One region of the Bacillus sp. GW821-FHT01G09 genome, then DNA from elsewhere that is predicted to be linked to it. Evidence: riboswitches for the same ligand, from Rfam matches in the RefSeq annotation. Region 1 holds a riboswitch; each other region holds the start of a gene.
What was found. Region 1 has a riboswitch for S-adenosylmethionine ahead of metN (methionine ABC transporter ATP-binding protein MetN). Riboswitches for the same ligand answer to the same signal wherever they lie in the genome.
Positions count from the first base shown of each region.

Region 2: linked by a shared signal. The riboswitch ahead of AC07VD_RS06535 (bifunctional homocysteine S-methyltransferase/methylenetetrahydrofolate reductase) and the one ahead of metN (methionine ABC transporter ATP-binding protein MetN) in region 1 are both predicted to bind S-adenosylmethionine.
Region 3: linked by a shared signal. The riboswitch ahead of metK (methionine adenosyltransferase) and the one ahead of metN (methionine ABC transporter ATP-binding protein MetN) in region 1 are both predicted to bind S-adenosylmethionine.
Region 4: linked by a shared signal. The riboswitch ahead of mtnK (S-methyl-5-thioribose kinase) and the one ahead of metN (methionine ABC transporter ATP-binding protein MetN) in region 1 are both predicted to bind S-adenosylmethionine.

Region 1 covers NZ_JBWKWL010000001.1:184,512-187,933, reverse strand. The annotation lists gene gcvH (glycine cleavage system protein GcvH) at 1-146, shown strand, start outside; gene AC07VD_RS00960 (YusG family protein) at 202-438, shown strand; gene AC07VD_RS00955 (toprim domain-containing protein) at 516-878, shown strand; gene AC07VD_RS00950 (thioredoxin family protein) at 880-1,200, shown strand; gene AC07VD_RS00945 (SCP2 sterol-binding domain-containing protein) at 1,307-1,651, shown strand; SAM riboswitch class I at 1,766-1,872, shown strand; gene metN (methionine ABC transporter ATP-binding protein MetN) at 1,978-3,003, shown strand; gene metP (methionine ABC transporter permease MetP) at 2,996-3,422, shown strand, end outside.
Region 2 covers NZ_JBWKWL010000002.1:227,611-231,032, forward strand. The annotation lists gene AC07VD_RS06535 (bifunctional homocysteine S-methyltransferase/methylenetetrahydrofolate reductase) at 1-1,685, opposite strand, end outside; SAM riboswitch class I at 1,775-1,892, opposite strand; gene AC07VD_RS06540 (YajQ family cyclic di-GMP-binding protein) at 1,999-2,490, opposite strand; gene AC07VD_RS06545 (CvfB family protein) at 2,589-3,422, shown strand, end outside.
Region 3 covers NZ_JBWKWL010000003.1:480,017-483,438, forward strand. The annotation lists gene asnB (asparagine synthase (glutamine-hydrolyzing)) at 1-33, opposite strand, end outside; gene metK (methionine adenosyltransferase) at 183-1,385, opposite strand; SAM riboswitch class I at 1,553-1,691, opposite strand; gene pckA (phosphoenolpyruvate carboxykinase (ATP)) at 1,888-3,422, shown strand, end outside.
Region 4 covers NZ_JBWKWL010000002.1:475,080-478,501, forward strand. The annotation lists gene mtnA (S-methyl-5-thioribose-1-phosphate isomerase) at 1-742, opposite strand, end outside; gene mtnK (S-methyl-5-thioribose kinase) at 750-1,943, opposite strand; SAM riboswitch class I at 2,036-2,192, opposite strand; gene AC07VD_RS07940 (carbon-nitrogen family hydrolase) at 2,276-3,055, opposite strand; gene mtnE (methionine-glutamine aminotransferase) at 3,150-3,422, shown strand, end outside.

The DNA of each region.
Region 1 (3,422 bases):
ACGAAGATCTTGATGACAGTCCGGAATTCGTCAACGAATCTCCGTACGAAAAAGCATGGATGATCGTCGTTGAGCCATCTGACGCTTCTGAAATTGAAAAACTGATGACAGCAGAGCAATACGAAGAGATGACACAAGAAGACTAAAACAGGATAGCCGTAAAAGCAATTGGACACGCTAACGTTATGGGAGGTGTCCAATATGGCTTTCGACAAACAAAAGCTCGATGTCACCAATGACGTGACAGGCCGCTTTCAAAATGGCCGGCTCTCGTTATATCATGATAATGAGATGATCGGCCAAATGACAAGCATGAATGAATATGAGCTTAAGTCCGGTTATTCCTTTGAAAATGAGAAATTTTATAAGACAGCCGATGTGGTCTCTGGAGACGACGCAAAATATGTAGATTGTGACTACGAAAACGGCTGGTGTTAATGTTGGCGGTGAATTTCACTGCCTTCTTTTACAATCTGAACGTTTCAAATTTGACGCGGCAGGTGAACAAGATGAAGATGGATGAGCTGGAAAAGGTTATGATTGTTGAGGGGAAATCAGATAAAGAGAAAATCGAAAGCGTCCTGAATGAACCGGTGCGCATTATCTGCACAAACGGAACAATCAGCCAGCTGAGGCTCGAGGAATTGGCTGACGAGCTTTATGATAAAGACGTCTATATATTAGTTGATGCTGATGAATCAGGTGAGAAATTGAGAAAACAGCTGAAGCGTGAATTTAATGAAGCCTGCCATCTCCATATCGACAGAGCCTATAAGGAAGTAGCGGCTGCGCCCAGGCACCATATCGCTTCTGTATTGCTGCGTGCGAATCTGAATGTCCATACTATTTTTCTTGAAAGAAAGTCCCGAGGTGTATAGCATGAAAGAACTCCAAGAACACGAACTTGATCACATTGAAGATGATGTGTACCTTCTATATTTATATACTCCGTTTTGCGGCACCTGCCAGCTTGCAAGCAAAATGCTGACAGTGGTGAAAGAAATGCTGCCGGATGTCGCCTTCTATCAAAACAATGTCAATTACTCTCCGACATTCGCAAAAGCGTATCAAATTGAAAGCGTCCCTTGTTTTCTGCTGTTTAAAGGCGGAAAGATGGTCGAAAGAGGATATGCATTTCATTCCGTTTCTTATTTATATGAGCTGATCAAACAAAAATCATCTTCCGCATCCCATTTATGACATATTTCTCAGCATATCCAATGAAATTGTCGTTCGTTTTATAAAGGGGTTCTTGCGACAAAGAGAGAAATGTGTATGTATGACCAACAAATAGGAGGTTGTACATATGGAGAAAGCGGAAGTTTTAGAAGATGAGTATCAGCATCTGTTTTTAAAACCCCTTTTGAATGCCTCAACATTGCTCATTACCTTCCAAGGAGAAGCAGAAGCCTTAACCGTCTCAATAAACGAACAGGGAGAAATGAAAAAAGTTTCTCCGCCCCAAACGTCCAACCTGACCTTTTACGGAAACCAAACGGAAATTATTGATTTATTGCACGGAGACATTTCCCTTCAGCACCTTATTCAGAGCGGAAGCCTCAAAGTAAAGGGGTCATTCAGGGCCCTGTTAAAGCTGGAAGCCATTCTCTGGCTGACAAATGGATTTTTTCAGAGAATTTTAAAAAATTAAAAAATAATAAATTATTATAATAGTAAAAGTTGACATCATTTATTTTATTGACATTTAATCATTCGCCGTGCTATTCTACATTAAGAATTTCCGGACGAAAAAGACTATATATTTCTCTTATCAAGAGAGGTGGAGGGAAGTGCCCTATGAAGCCCGGCAACCATCAACACTGTTGAAATGGTGCCAATTCACACGAAGCGTTCAGCTTTGAAAGATGAGAGAAAGGCATTTTATATAAGCCTTTCTGCTCAAGTGTGCAGAAAGGCTTTTCTTTTGCAGAAAAAACCGGAAGATTTCTTAGAATAGTGTTAAGGCAGGTGATTGCTTTGATCAATCTTCAGGATGTTTCAAAAGTTTACAGATCGAAACATGGAGATGTCAATGCTGTCCAAAACGTCTCGCTTTCCATTAAAAAAGGTGAGATTTTTGGAATTATAGGATATAGCGGAGCTGGTAAGAGTTCCTTAATCCGTCTGCTGAACGGCCTTGAGAAACCAACCTCAGGAACCGTGGAAGTGGCGGGAACCAAGATTAATGAAGTAAATGGACGCGGTTTAAGAAAAGCACGCCATGAGATCAGTATGATTTTCCAGCATTTCAATTTGCTTTGGTCGCGGACTGTCAGAGATAATATCATGTTTCCTTTAGAAATTGCCGGGGTGAAAAAGAGCGAGCGGATCAAGCGCGCCAATGAACTGATTAAACTGGTAGGTTTAGAAGGAAAAGAAAAATCATATCCGTCCCAGCTGAGCGGCGGGCAGAAGCAGCGTGTCGGAATTGCCAGAGCGCTTGCAAACAATCCGAAGGTTCTCCTTTGTGACGAAGCGACATCAGCATTAGATCCGCAAACGACAGATTCAATTCTGGATCTATTGTCCGATATTAATGAAAGGCTCGGTTTGACGATTGTGCTGATTACGCACGAAATGCATGTCATCCGCAAAATCTGCAACAGAGTCGCCGTCATGGAAAACGGCAAGGTGGTCGAAGAAGGCGAGGTTCTCGATGTCTTTAAAAATCCAAAGGAACAAATGACAAAACGATTTGTTCAACAGGTGACAGAGCCGGAAGAAACGAAAGAGACGCTTCAGCACCTTCTTGATGATACAGCATCAGGAAAAATGGTTCAGCTCACATTTGTCGGTGAGTCAGCTGAACAGCCTCTGATTACAGAGATGATCAGAAACTTCAATGTCAGCGTCAATATTCTGCAAGGGAAAATTTCGCAGACGAAGGATGGGGCTTACGGTTCACTGTTCATCCACATTGACGGAGACGAGGAAGAAGTGCAAAACGTGATCCGATTCATTAATGACAAACAGGTGAAAGCAGAGGTGATCACGAATGTTTGAAAAATACTTCCCGAACGTTGATTTAACTGAATTATGGAACGCGACATATGAAACACTTTATATGACGCTGATTTCTTTACTGTTTGCTTTTGTCATCGGGGTCATCCTCGGCTTGCTGCTCTTTCTGACGAGCAAAGGAAGCCTCTGGCAGAATAAAGCGGTCAACTCAGTGATTGCGGCCGTTGTTAACATATTCAGATCGATTCCGTTCCTTATTTTAATTATTTTACTATTAGGTTTTACGAAATTTTTAGTCGGCACGATCTTAGGGCCAAACGCCGCATTGCCGGCGCTGGTAATCGGCTCGGCACCATTTTACGCGCGCCTTGTTGAAATCGCGCTGCGTGAGGTGGATAAAGGTGTGATTGAAGCAGCTAAATCAATGGGCGCGAAAACGTCTACGATTATTTTCAAAGTGC
Region 2 (3,422 bases), on a different contig from region 1:
CCTTCCGCCTTTTGCTTTTCTTTATCTTCACCGGCATGGGCCATTTTTTCGCGAATCGTATCAGACAGCTTAATGCCGGGAATTTCATTATGGATGAATTCGGCATTCCGGCTGCTTGTCAACGGCATGATGCCGATATAGATCGGTGTCTTCAGATGTTTTGTTTCGTTATGGATATCGACAAGCTGCTGCTCGGAATAGACAGGCTGAGAAACAAAATAATCTGCGCCGCAATCTATTTTTTTCTCAAGCCGTTTTACCGCTTTATCCAGATGGCGGACGTTAGGATTAAATGCAGCGGCAACTGAGAAATTCGTTTTCTTGCCGAGCGGTTTTCCAGACAGAGACAGACCTTCATTGAATTGTTTGATCAGCCTGATTAAATCAAAAGATGTTAAATCATATACAGACGTCGCACCAGGAAAATCCCCGATTTTAGAAGGGTCACCTGTAATCGCAAGCACGTCATTCAGCCCTAACGTATCAAGGCCCATTAAATGTGACTGTAAGCCGATAATGTTACGGTCACGGCACGTAATATGGACAAGGGAACGCATATCGAGCTGCTGCTTGACAAGGGCGCCGCAGGCAACATTGCTGATCCGCGGGGTCGCCAGAGAATTGTCGGCGAGTGTCAGGGCATCGATTCCCGCTTCTTTTAATTCAGCAGCCGCCGATAGAAATTTGTCAAAGCTTAGTTTTTTCGGCGGGTCCAGTTCTACGATAATAGAGCGTTTTTTCGCTGCGATCTCATCCAGACCGGGCTCGGTTCGCTCGTGATGAACAGAAATGAATTCTTTTGCCCGGGTTTTGACTTCTTTTTCCGTAATCGGAGCCAGCCCGCCAACCGCTTCCGCCATCGCCCTGATGTGATTCGGCGTTGTGCCGCAGCAGCCGCCGATAATCCGCGCACCTTGCTTACGGAATTCTGACGCGCTGTTTTGGAAATACGTGTCGTCTGTTTCATAGACGAGCCGTCCCTCTTCAAGCGAAGGAAGGCTGCTGTTCGGATAAACGGATAAGAATACGTCATCAAAAATCGGCACTTCGCTGAGCGCTTCAATCATGTGATAAGGGCCGAGGCGGCAGTTAATGCCGACAATATCAGCTCCGAGATCCGCAATCGAGCGCAATGCGTCAGAAAGCGGCGTTCCGTCCTGCAATACGCCTTGCTCGTGCATGGAGACATTGAGCATAATCGGAAGATCAGTCTCTTTGCGCGCGATTTTCAGCACTTCACGGGCTTCTTCCAAATCATAATACGTTTCTAACAGCAAGCCATCCGGCTCTTCATGCAGCAGCAGGTACAGCTGCTCGCGGAAGCTGCGCTTAATTTCGTCAAGACTGTACGCGTTTTTATTAAATGTGCGTATGCCGCCCATCGTTCCAAGCACGTATGCATCGCCTGCTGAAGCCCGCGCGATCTTTACGGCCTCCTGATTCATTTTTTTGATGTCATCCTCAAGCCCGTGTCTGGATAATTTAATATAGTTGGCCCCGTACGTATTCGTTTGAATAATGTTGGCTCCCGCTTCAACGTACGCTTTATGTATGCGCTGAATTTCCTCCGGCTTTGAAATATTGAGCTCCTCAAAACACCTGTCAATGCCATAGGAGTAGAGGAGCGTCCCCATGGCGCCGTCACCGATTAACACCTGTCTTTGCAAATCTTCTAAAAGTCCCATTGTCTGCCTCCTTTATTCACATCAGCAAGGAAAAAAGAGAAATAAAAAAAGTCCTCTTAAGAAGAAGACTTTGTCAGTGATTTTGTCTCTTCTTATCTTCCAAGCTGTTCGAGCTTGCTGGATTTAGCACCTTGGTCATGGCTGATCGCCATTACACCGGTTGCTGAAGCTTCGTCGGGCCAGTCCCTCTGCTTCTCTTGATAAGAACGGATATGAAATTTTCGTGTCAGGAAGTGCCAAAAGATACCTGGCGTTTTTCCCTTTCTCCAAATTTACCGAAAATAAAGACAATAATCAATAGGAATCAGAAAATTTATCTGAAATTTATAAATTGAACGTCAACTGGTAAATCTGCTCCCCGCACAGCTGAGATAATCTGCTGCAGGTCATCTTTGTTTTTTCCGGTGACACGCACTTGATCATCCTGCACCTGAGACTTTACTTTCAGTCCGGAGTTTTTGATGATTGTATTGATTTTTTTTGCGTTGTCCTTGTCGATGCCTTGAACAAGCTTTGCACGCTGGCGTACCGTTCCGCCTGACGCGTTTTCAACCTTGCCGTAATCAATGTTTTTTGTCGGAACGTTTCGTTTAATCAATTTGCTGACCAGCACATCTTTCAGCTGGCTTAATTTGAATTCGTCATCGGAAACGAGGACCAGCTCCTCTTTATCTAAAGAAATGTCGCTTTTGCTGCCTTTAAAGTCATATCGGGTACTGATTTCTTTCAGTGCGATTTGGATTGCGTTTTGCACTTCAGGCAATTCCACCTTGGATACAATATCAAATGAACTTTCTTTTGCCATATGAAAACCTCCATAACATTTAACTTATGTGTTGATTATAGTAGAATAAAGAGAAACTTCCAACAGAACAAAGAATCAATTTGTGATGATTGGAAAAAATGTTAACAAAATCCGCAGAGATTAAGCGGAACAGGAAGGACGATAGCATGAGACCAGGGCAGCAATTAACCTTGAGTATAGATCACCAAACCGACTTCGGTTACTTTTTAACCGATGGGGAAGATACGATTCTCTTACATAACAGTGAAATGACTGAGGATATCGAGGACAGAGACGAAGTAGAAGTCTTTATATACGTCGACCAGCAGGAAAGGCTTGCGGCCACGATGAAAATTCCGGTCATCAGCGCGGATGAATATGGCTGGGTTGAAGTGGTGGATAAAGTGGAAGATATGGGCGTATTCGTTGATGTCGGTTTATCGAAGGACGCACTAGTCGCAACTGAGCATTTGCCGCCGTACGAAGATGTCTGGCCGCAAAAAGGGGACAAACTTTACTGTATGCTGAAGGTGACGAACCGGGGGCGCATGTTTGCGAAACCAGCGCCGGAAGATATCATCAGCGAACTGTTTAGCGACGCTTCAGAAGATCTGATGAATAAAGAGCTGACAGGTACGGTGTACAGGCTGATCGCATCGGGTTCATTCGTGATCACGGATGACGGTATCCGCTGTTTTATTCACCCGTCAGAAAGAAAAGAGGAGCCAAGACTCGGTTCAAGAGTCACAGGCCGGGTGATTCAAGTGAAAGAAGACGGTTCAGTCAACTTGTCGCTGCTTCCGAGAAAACAGGATGCAATGTCTGTTGATGCTGAGTGCATTCTAACGTATATGAGAATGAGAAACGGTGCCATGCCGTACAGTGACAAAAGCCAGCCTGACGATATCAGAGAACGTTTTAATATGAGCAAAGCCGCCTTTAAACGCGCGCTG
Region 3 (3,422 bases), on a different contig from region 1:
ATGCTTGTTAAAAACCCCGACAAATCCACACATAGTATTGCCTCCATAATTAAAATTGTCATCATTGAACCCCTATTTATAGACGCTGTGAATAGTATTTGGTTTCACAGTTATGTAAAAAAATAAACATGAATACAACGATAAAAAAGGGAAAGCCGCTTAACCAGTAAGCGGCTATAAAATTATTCTCCTAACGCTTCTTTACGCAGCTGCTCCGCTTTGTCTGTACGCTCCCAAGGAAGGTCAACATCGTGACGTCCAAAGTGGCCGTACGCAGCAGTTTGTTTGTAGATCGGACGGCGCAAATCAAGCATTTTGATAATGCCGGCAGGTCGTAAATCAAAGTTATTGCGAACAACTTCAATCAGTTTTTCCTCAGAAGCTTTTCCGGAACCGAATGTGTTGATTGAGATTGACACAGGCTGTGCAACACCGATCGCGTAAGCAAGCTGTACTTCGCAAGAATCAGCAAGCTCAGCCGCAACGATGTTTTTCGCAACGTATCTTGCCGCATAAGCTGCAGAACGGTCTACCTTCGTCGCGTCCTTACCTGAGAACGCGCCTCCGCCGTGGCGTGCATAGCCGCCGTACGTATCAACGATGATTTTGCGTCCTGTAAGTCCCGCATCCCCTTGAGGGCCTCCGATTACGAAACGTCCTGTAGGGTTGATGAAATATTTTGTTTCTTCATCAATCAGCTCTTCAGGAACAACCGGATTGATTACATGTTCTTTAATGTTGCGCTGAATTTGCTCAAGTGTAATTTCAGGGTGATGCTGAGTTGAAATAACAATCGCGTCAATGCGGACTGGTTTGTTATTTTCATCGTACTCAACCGTTACCTGTGTTTTGCCGTCAGGGCGAAGGTACGGAAGAATATCTTCTTTACGGACTTCACTTAGGCGGCGGGCTAATTTATGGGCAAGTGAAATTGGAAGAGGCATAAGCTCTTTCGTTTCGTTGCACGCATAACCGAACATTAATCCTTGGTCACCCGCACCAATCGCTTCAATTTCTTCGTCGCTCATTGTGCCTTCACGGGCTTCAAGCGCTTGGTCTACGCCCATCGCGATATCAGCAGACTGCTCATCAATTGATGTTAAAACCGCACAAGTTTCCGCATCAAATCCGTATTTTGCACGTGTGTATCCGATTTCTTTAATGGTTTGGCGAACCGTTTTCGGAATGTCAACATACGTAGAAGTTGTGATCTCTCCGCTTACAAGAACCAAACCTGTTGTCACAGATGTTTCACAAGCAACACGCGCGTTAGGGTCTTTCTTTAAAATTTCATCTAAAATACTGTCAGAAATCTGGTCACAGATTTTATCCGGATGCCCCTCCGTAACAGATTCTGATGTAAATAAACGACGATTTTTACTCATGATTTGCTTCCTCCTGCACAAGGCCTCCCGAAAGACCTTGTATATATGATACGGAACTCGCTCCCTCTTATACAATGTACAGTTATATTAGAGAATGTTAATTGGCATATTTATGAAATAAAAAAACCTTTTCCATCGAGGAAAGGGTTTGGTCTTTGTGCCTTTCACTCTTATCGCTCAAGGAATCATACAACCTTGCAACAGGTTAGCACCTTGGTTGTCTCACTCAGTTGAACATAATAAATAACAGAGAAACCGGTTGCTGGGCTTCATAGGGCCTGTCCCTCCGCCAGCTCGGGATAAGAGTATCCGCTCAATGAAATATCTTATCGTAAAAGGGTTTGCAATGTCAATATGATTCAGAAGAAATAGGCACCTATATTGAGGGAAAACAATGGAAATGCACACACAAAAAATAATAAATAGTATAGACTATTTGAAAATATATGTTATACTAATTAACAATTAGCAAAACACAAAAAACGATAAAGGAAGGTTTCATATGAACTCAGTTGATTTGACCGCTGATTTACAAGCCTTATTAACATGTCCAAATGTGCGTCATAATTTATCAGCAGCACAGCTAACAGAAAAAGTACTTTCCCGAAACGAAGGCATTTTAACATCCACAGGTGCTGTTCGCGCGACAACAGGCGCTTACACAGGACGCTCACCTAAAGATAAATTCATCGTGGAGGAAGAAAGCACGAAAAATAAGATCGATTGGGGCTTGGTGAATCAGCCCATTTCAGAAGAAGCGTTTGAGCGGCTGTATACGAAAGTTGTCAGCTATTTAAAGGAGCGAGATGAACTGTTTGTTTTCGAAGGATTTGCCGGAGCAGACGAGAAATACAGGCTGCCGATCACTGTCGTAAATGAGTTCGCATGGCACAATTTATTTGCGCGGCAGCTGTTTATCCGTCCGGAAGGAAATGATAAGAAAACAGTTGAGCAGCCGTTCACCATTCTTTCTGCTCCGCACTTCAAAGCGGATCCAAAAACAGACGGCACTCATTCCGAAACGTTCATTATTGTCTCTTTCGAAAAGCGGACAATTTTAATCGGCGGAACTGAGTATGCCGGTGAAATGAAGAAGTCCATTTTCTCCATTATGAATTTCCTGCTGCCTGAAAGAGATATTTTATCTATGCACTGCTCCGCCAATGTTGGTGAAAAAGGCGATGTCGCCCTTTTCTTCGGACTGTCAGGAACAGGCAAGACCACCCTGTCGGCAGATGCTGACCGCAAGCTGATCGGTGACGATGAACATGGCTGGTCTGATACAGGCGTCTTTAATATTGAAGGCGGGTGCTACGCTAAGTGCATTCATTTAAGCGAGGAAAAGGAGCCGCAAATCTTTAACGCGATCCGCTTCGGGTCTGTTCTCGAAAATGTCGTTGTTGATGAAGATACACGCGAAGCCAATTATGATGATTCCTTTTATACTGAAAACACGCGGGCAGCTTACCCGATTCATATGATTGACAACATCGTGACTCCAAGCATGGCTGGCCATCCGTCAGCAATTGTATTTTTGACGGCTGATGCCTTCGGAGTCCTGCCGCCGATCAGCAAACTGACGAAGGAGCAGGCGATGTACCATTTCTTGAGCGGTTACACGAGTAAGCTTGCCGGAACCGAACGTGGTGTAACGTCTCCTGAAACAACGTTCTCTACATGCTTCGGCTCACCGTTCCTGCCGCTTCCTGCTCACGTCTATGCTGAAATGCTCGGCAAAAAGATCGATGAACACGGCGCAGACGTTTTCTTAGTCAATACCGGCTGGACCGGGGGCGGCTACGGCACAGGCGAACGAATGAAGCTTTCTTACACTAGAGCAATGGTCAAAGCAGCGATTGAAGGTAAATTAGAGGATGCAGAAATGATAACTGACGATATTTTCGGCCTGCACATTCCGGCTCATGTTCCTGGCGTTCCTGATCATATCCTTCAACCTGAAAACACATGGACCAACAAGGAAGAATACAAAGAAAAAGCAGTCTACCTTGCAAATGAATTCAAAGAGAACTTTAAAAA
Region 4 (3,422 bases), on a different contig from region 1:
TATCACCGTTCTTTGCAATTCGGTCGGCTCCGACGATAACAGCGGAAATTTGTTTTTCCTTCATCGTATGGGCAGCCATGCTGTCTGTGATCAGAGTGACATCAATGCCCCCCTGCATCAGCTCCCAAGCAGTAAGGCGTGAACCTTGCAGGACAGGCCTTGTTTCACAGGCATAAATGTGTAATCCCAAATCTTTTTGTTTGGCCAAGTAAAACGGAGCTAGCGCCGTTCCATAGCGGCTTGTCGCGATTGAGCCGGCATTGCAGATTGTCATGATCCTGTCGCCTTTTTTGAAAAGCTGCAGGGCGTTTTGGCCGATCAACCGGCACGTTTCCTCATCCTCGACCTGAATCTGAATGGCTTCATGGACAAGGTTTGTTTTTGCTTCATTTACGGAAATCGCGTTTTCGACCGAATGACTCAGTCTCTCAAGCGCCCATGACAAATTAATGGCGGTAGGCCGTGAGCTGTTTAAATATTGTTTGATGTCTTCCAGTCTGCGGCGGAATTCCGTGACATTATCTGTTTCAATGTTTTTGGCAGCAAGCGCCAGTCCAAAGGCAGCCGTAATGCCGATCGCCGGAGCGCCCCTTACTTTGAGCGTGACAATCGCATCAAATACATCCTCTTTCGTCGTCAGCTCCAAATATTCCGTCTCATCAGGAAGCTTTTGCTGATTTAAAATGGTAATAGCTGTTTCTTTCCATTCAACAGAACGTGGAACAGCAAATGAATGGGTCATGAATGGATCATTCCTTTACAAGTAACTTAAATAATTCAATAACATCTGTTATCGTTTTGAATTCCGAACGTTTTTCGATAAAGGCTGTGCCGGTTTCGAGCGCCAGGCGTTTTCTGCCGATTCGTTTATCAAACGGCACGATCGTATCCAGGTCAGCTACATGGGCAAGGCCGATCGTGCGTCGTATCAGCTCACAGCCCGCAAATCCGATTGCTTCTTCAAAAATATGGCTGAGCGTATCAGTGAGGTAACCGTCGATGTTGGCGTAAACATCCAGACTGTCCTTCTGCCAGGCTTCACTAAACGTCTCTTCAAACGTTTCCCAGACCTGGTTGACATGTTCATATAACGGCTCTCTGTCAGCCCCGTCACGGCTGAGTGCGTTCAAAAATAAGTTGGCGATAAATTGCCCTACATCAAAGCCGATCGGTCCGTAAAAAGCAAACTCAGGATCAATCACCTTTGTTTCGTGCTCACTTGCGAAAATGCTTCCTGTATGCAAATCACCATGAATCAACGTTTCTGCAGACGTTAAAAATGACTTTTTCAGCTTAGCGGCTTCGATTTTAACGCTGTCATTATTCCAAAGCTTTTCGACAAAAGGACGAAGCTCTTCTTCAAAATCATTTGTGTCATGGTCGAAGAAAGGATCTGTAAAAACAAGTCTTTCCGTAATGTCGCATAGCTCTGGATTTGTAAACTGTTTAACAAGCTGTTTTTTCACCTTAGGTTCAAGCGCGTAATCTGATGAGTAGAAAAGTGTTTTTCCTAAAAATTCACCGATGTGCTGCGACAGATGAGGATAGTTTTCACCCTCAATGAGTCCTTTTCTTGCGATCTTGAGGTGAGAGAGATCCTCCATGACGGTAACCGCCATTTCCGTATCAGAATAAAAAACTCTTGGAACCAGGTGAGGCACATGCTCGCTCTGACGGATGAGAGCGCTGCTTTCGATTCTTGCACGGTCGATTGTCAGCGGCCAGCTTTCTCCCACCACTTTTGCATACGGAACCGCCTGTTTAATGATCAATGCTCTGTCATGTTCTTGATCATAAATATGAAAAACGTAATTTAAGTTGCCGTCTCCGATCTCTTGGCATGTCAGCGTGCTTTTGCTTGGAAATAGGCCAAGCTTCACCGCCAACGCCACAGCGGAGCTTTCATTTAATGTTTCGTATAAAGGTGTTTTTGTGACTCCCATCATCATAACCTCCAATTATGTAATCACTTAATATGTGGCCGTAAAAAAGCCTCCTTCTCAGAGAGAAGGAGGCTTAACATCTATGTCCGCCTCTCTTATCTCTCAGATCAGATCTGAATGGAATTAGCACCGTGCCTTAAGAGACCAGCGTCTCGGCGCGAAAAAGATGCGCCCCATTTCACAATGGAATTACGGTCGGTTGCTGTTGGGGTCAAAAGGCCAAATCCCTCGCCCAACTCTCGATAAGAGAATATATTCACTTGTTTGACAATTCTAATTTATCAGTTGATGAACATGGTAACAGGTAATTTAGTTAGTTGTCAATATATTTTTTAATATAAATCTTTTCTGATATCATCGAAAACAGGAATGCTCTCCCGAACTTCTGCGCTTTCTTGAAGGTCGATTTCCGCTCGGACTATGCCTTCTTCCCGGCTGCCTTCAGCAAGTACACGCCCCCATGGATCAATAATCAGGCTATGTCCTGCAAATTCATTATCCGGATTTGAACCGGTACAATTGCAGGCTGCGACAAAGCATTGGTTTTCAATGGCCCGCGCAATAAGCAGGCTTTTCCAATGATCAAGGCGGGGAAGAGGCCATTCCGCAGAAATAAACAGCACGTTGGCGCCTTTTGTCGTATGTTTTCTGATCCATTCCGGAAAACGGATATCGTAACAGATCAATCCTGAGCTTTTGACGCCGTCAAGCTCAAAGTATCCGTCTTCGGAACCGGCTGATAAATACAGATGCTCATCCATCAGCTGAAAAAGATGGGCTTTTCTGTACTCTTTAATGATTTGCCCTTCCTTATCCGCGATGTACATTGTATTATAAACATCAGAATTCTTCCTGACAGCGACCGATCCGGCGACAATATGAACACCATGTTTTTTTGCCGTTTTCTTCAGCCAGCTCTGAGCGGAGCGGCCGTCTTCGTCAGCGAGTTCATCAAGATTGGCCAGATCATATCCGGTCGTCCATAATTCAGGCAGAACAAGAACATCAGCATGTTTGCTTTCTATTCCGATGAAAAATTCAGCCTTTTTTATATTTTCCGAAGGTTTTCCGTATGAAATATCAAATTGAAGACAAGATATCGTCCATTTCATCTTTTTAACACCCCAAATTTTTCTTTACTTTTTTCATTTAACCATATATGATGATGGACTATCATTTCAAGATTTTTTTAGAAGGTGAGAATAGATGAAATTTGAACAGTCTCATGTATTGAAGGAATTGCCTAAACAATTCTTCGCTTCTCTGGTGCAGAAAGTGAACCGAAAGCTCGCAGAAGGACATGACGTTATCAATCTAGGACAGGGAAATCCAGATCAGCCGACTCCTGAACATATTGTCGAGGAGATGAAACGAGCTGTTGCTGATCCTGAGAATCATAAATATTCGTCTTTTCGCGGCTCATACCGTCTGAAGTCAGCGGCTGCTGCATTTTACAAAAGAGAGTACGGCATTGATCTG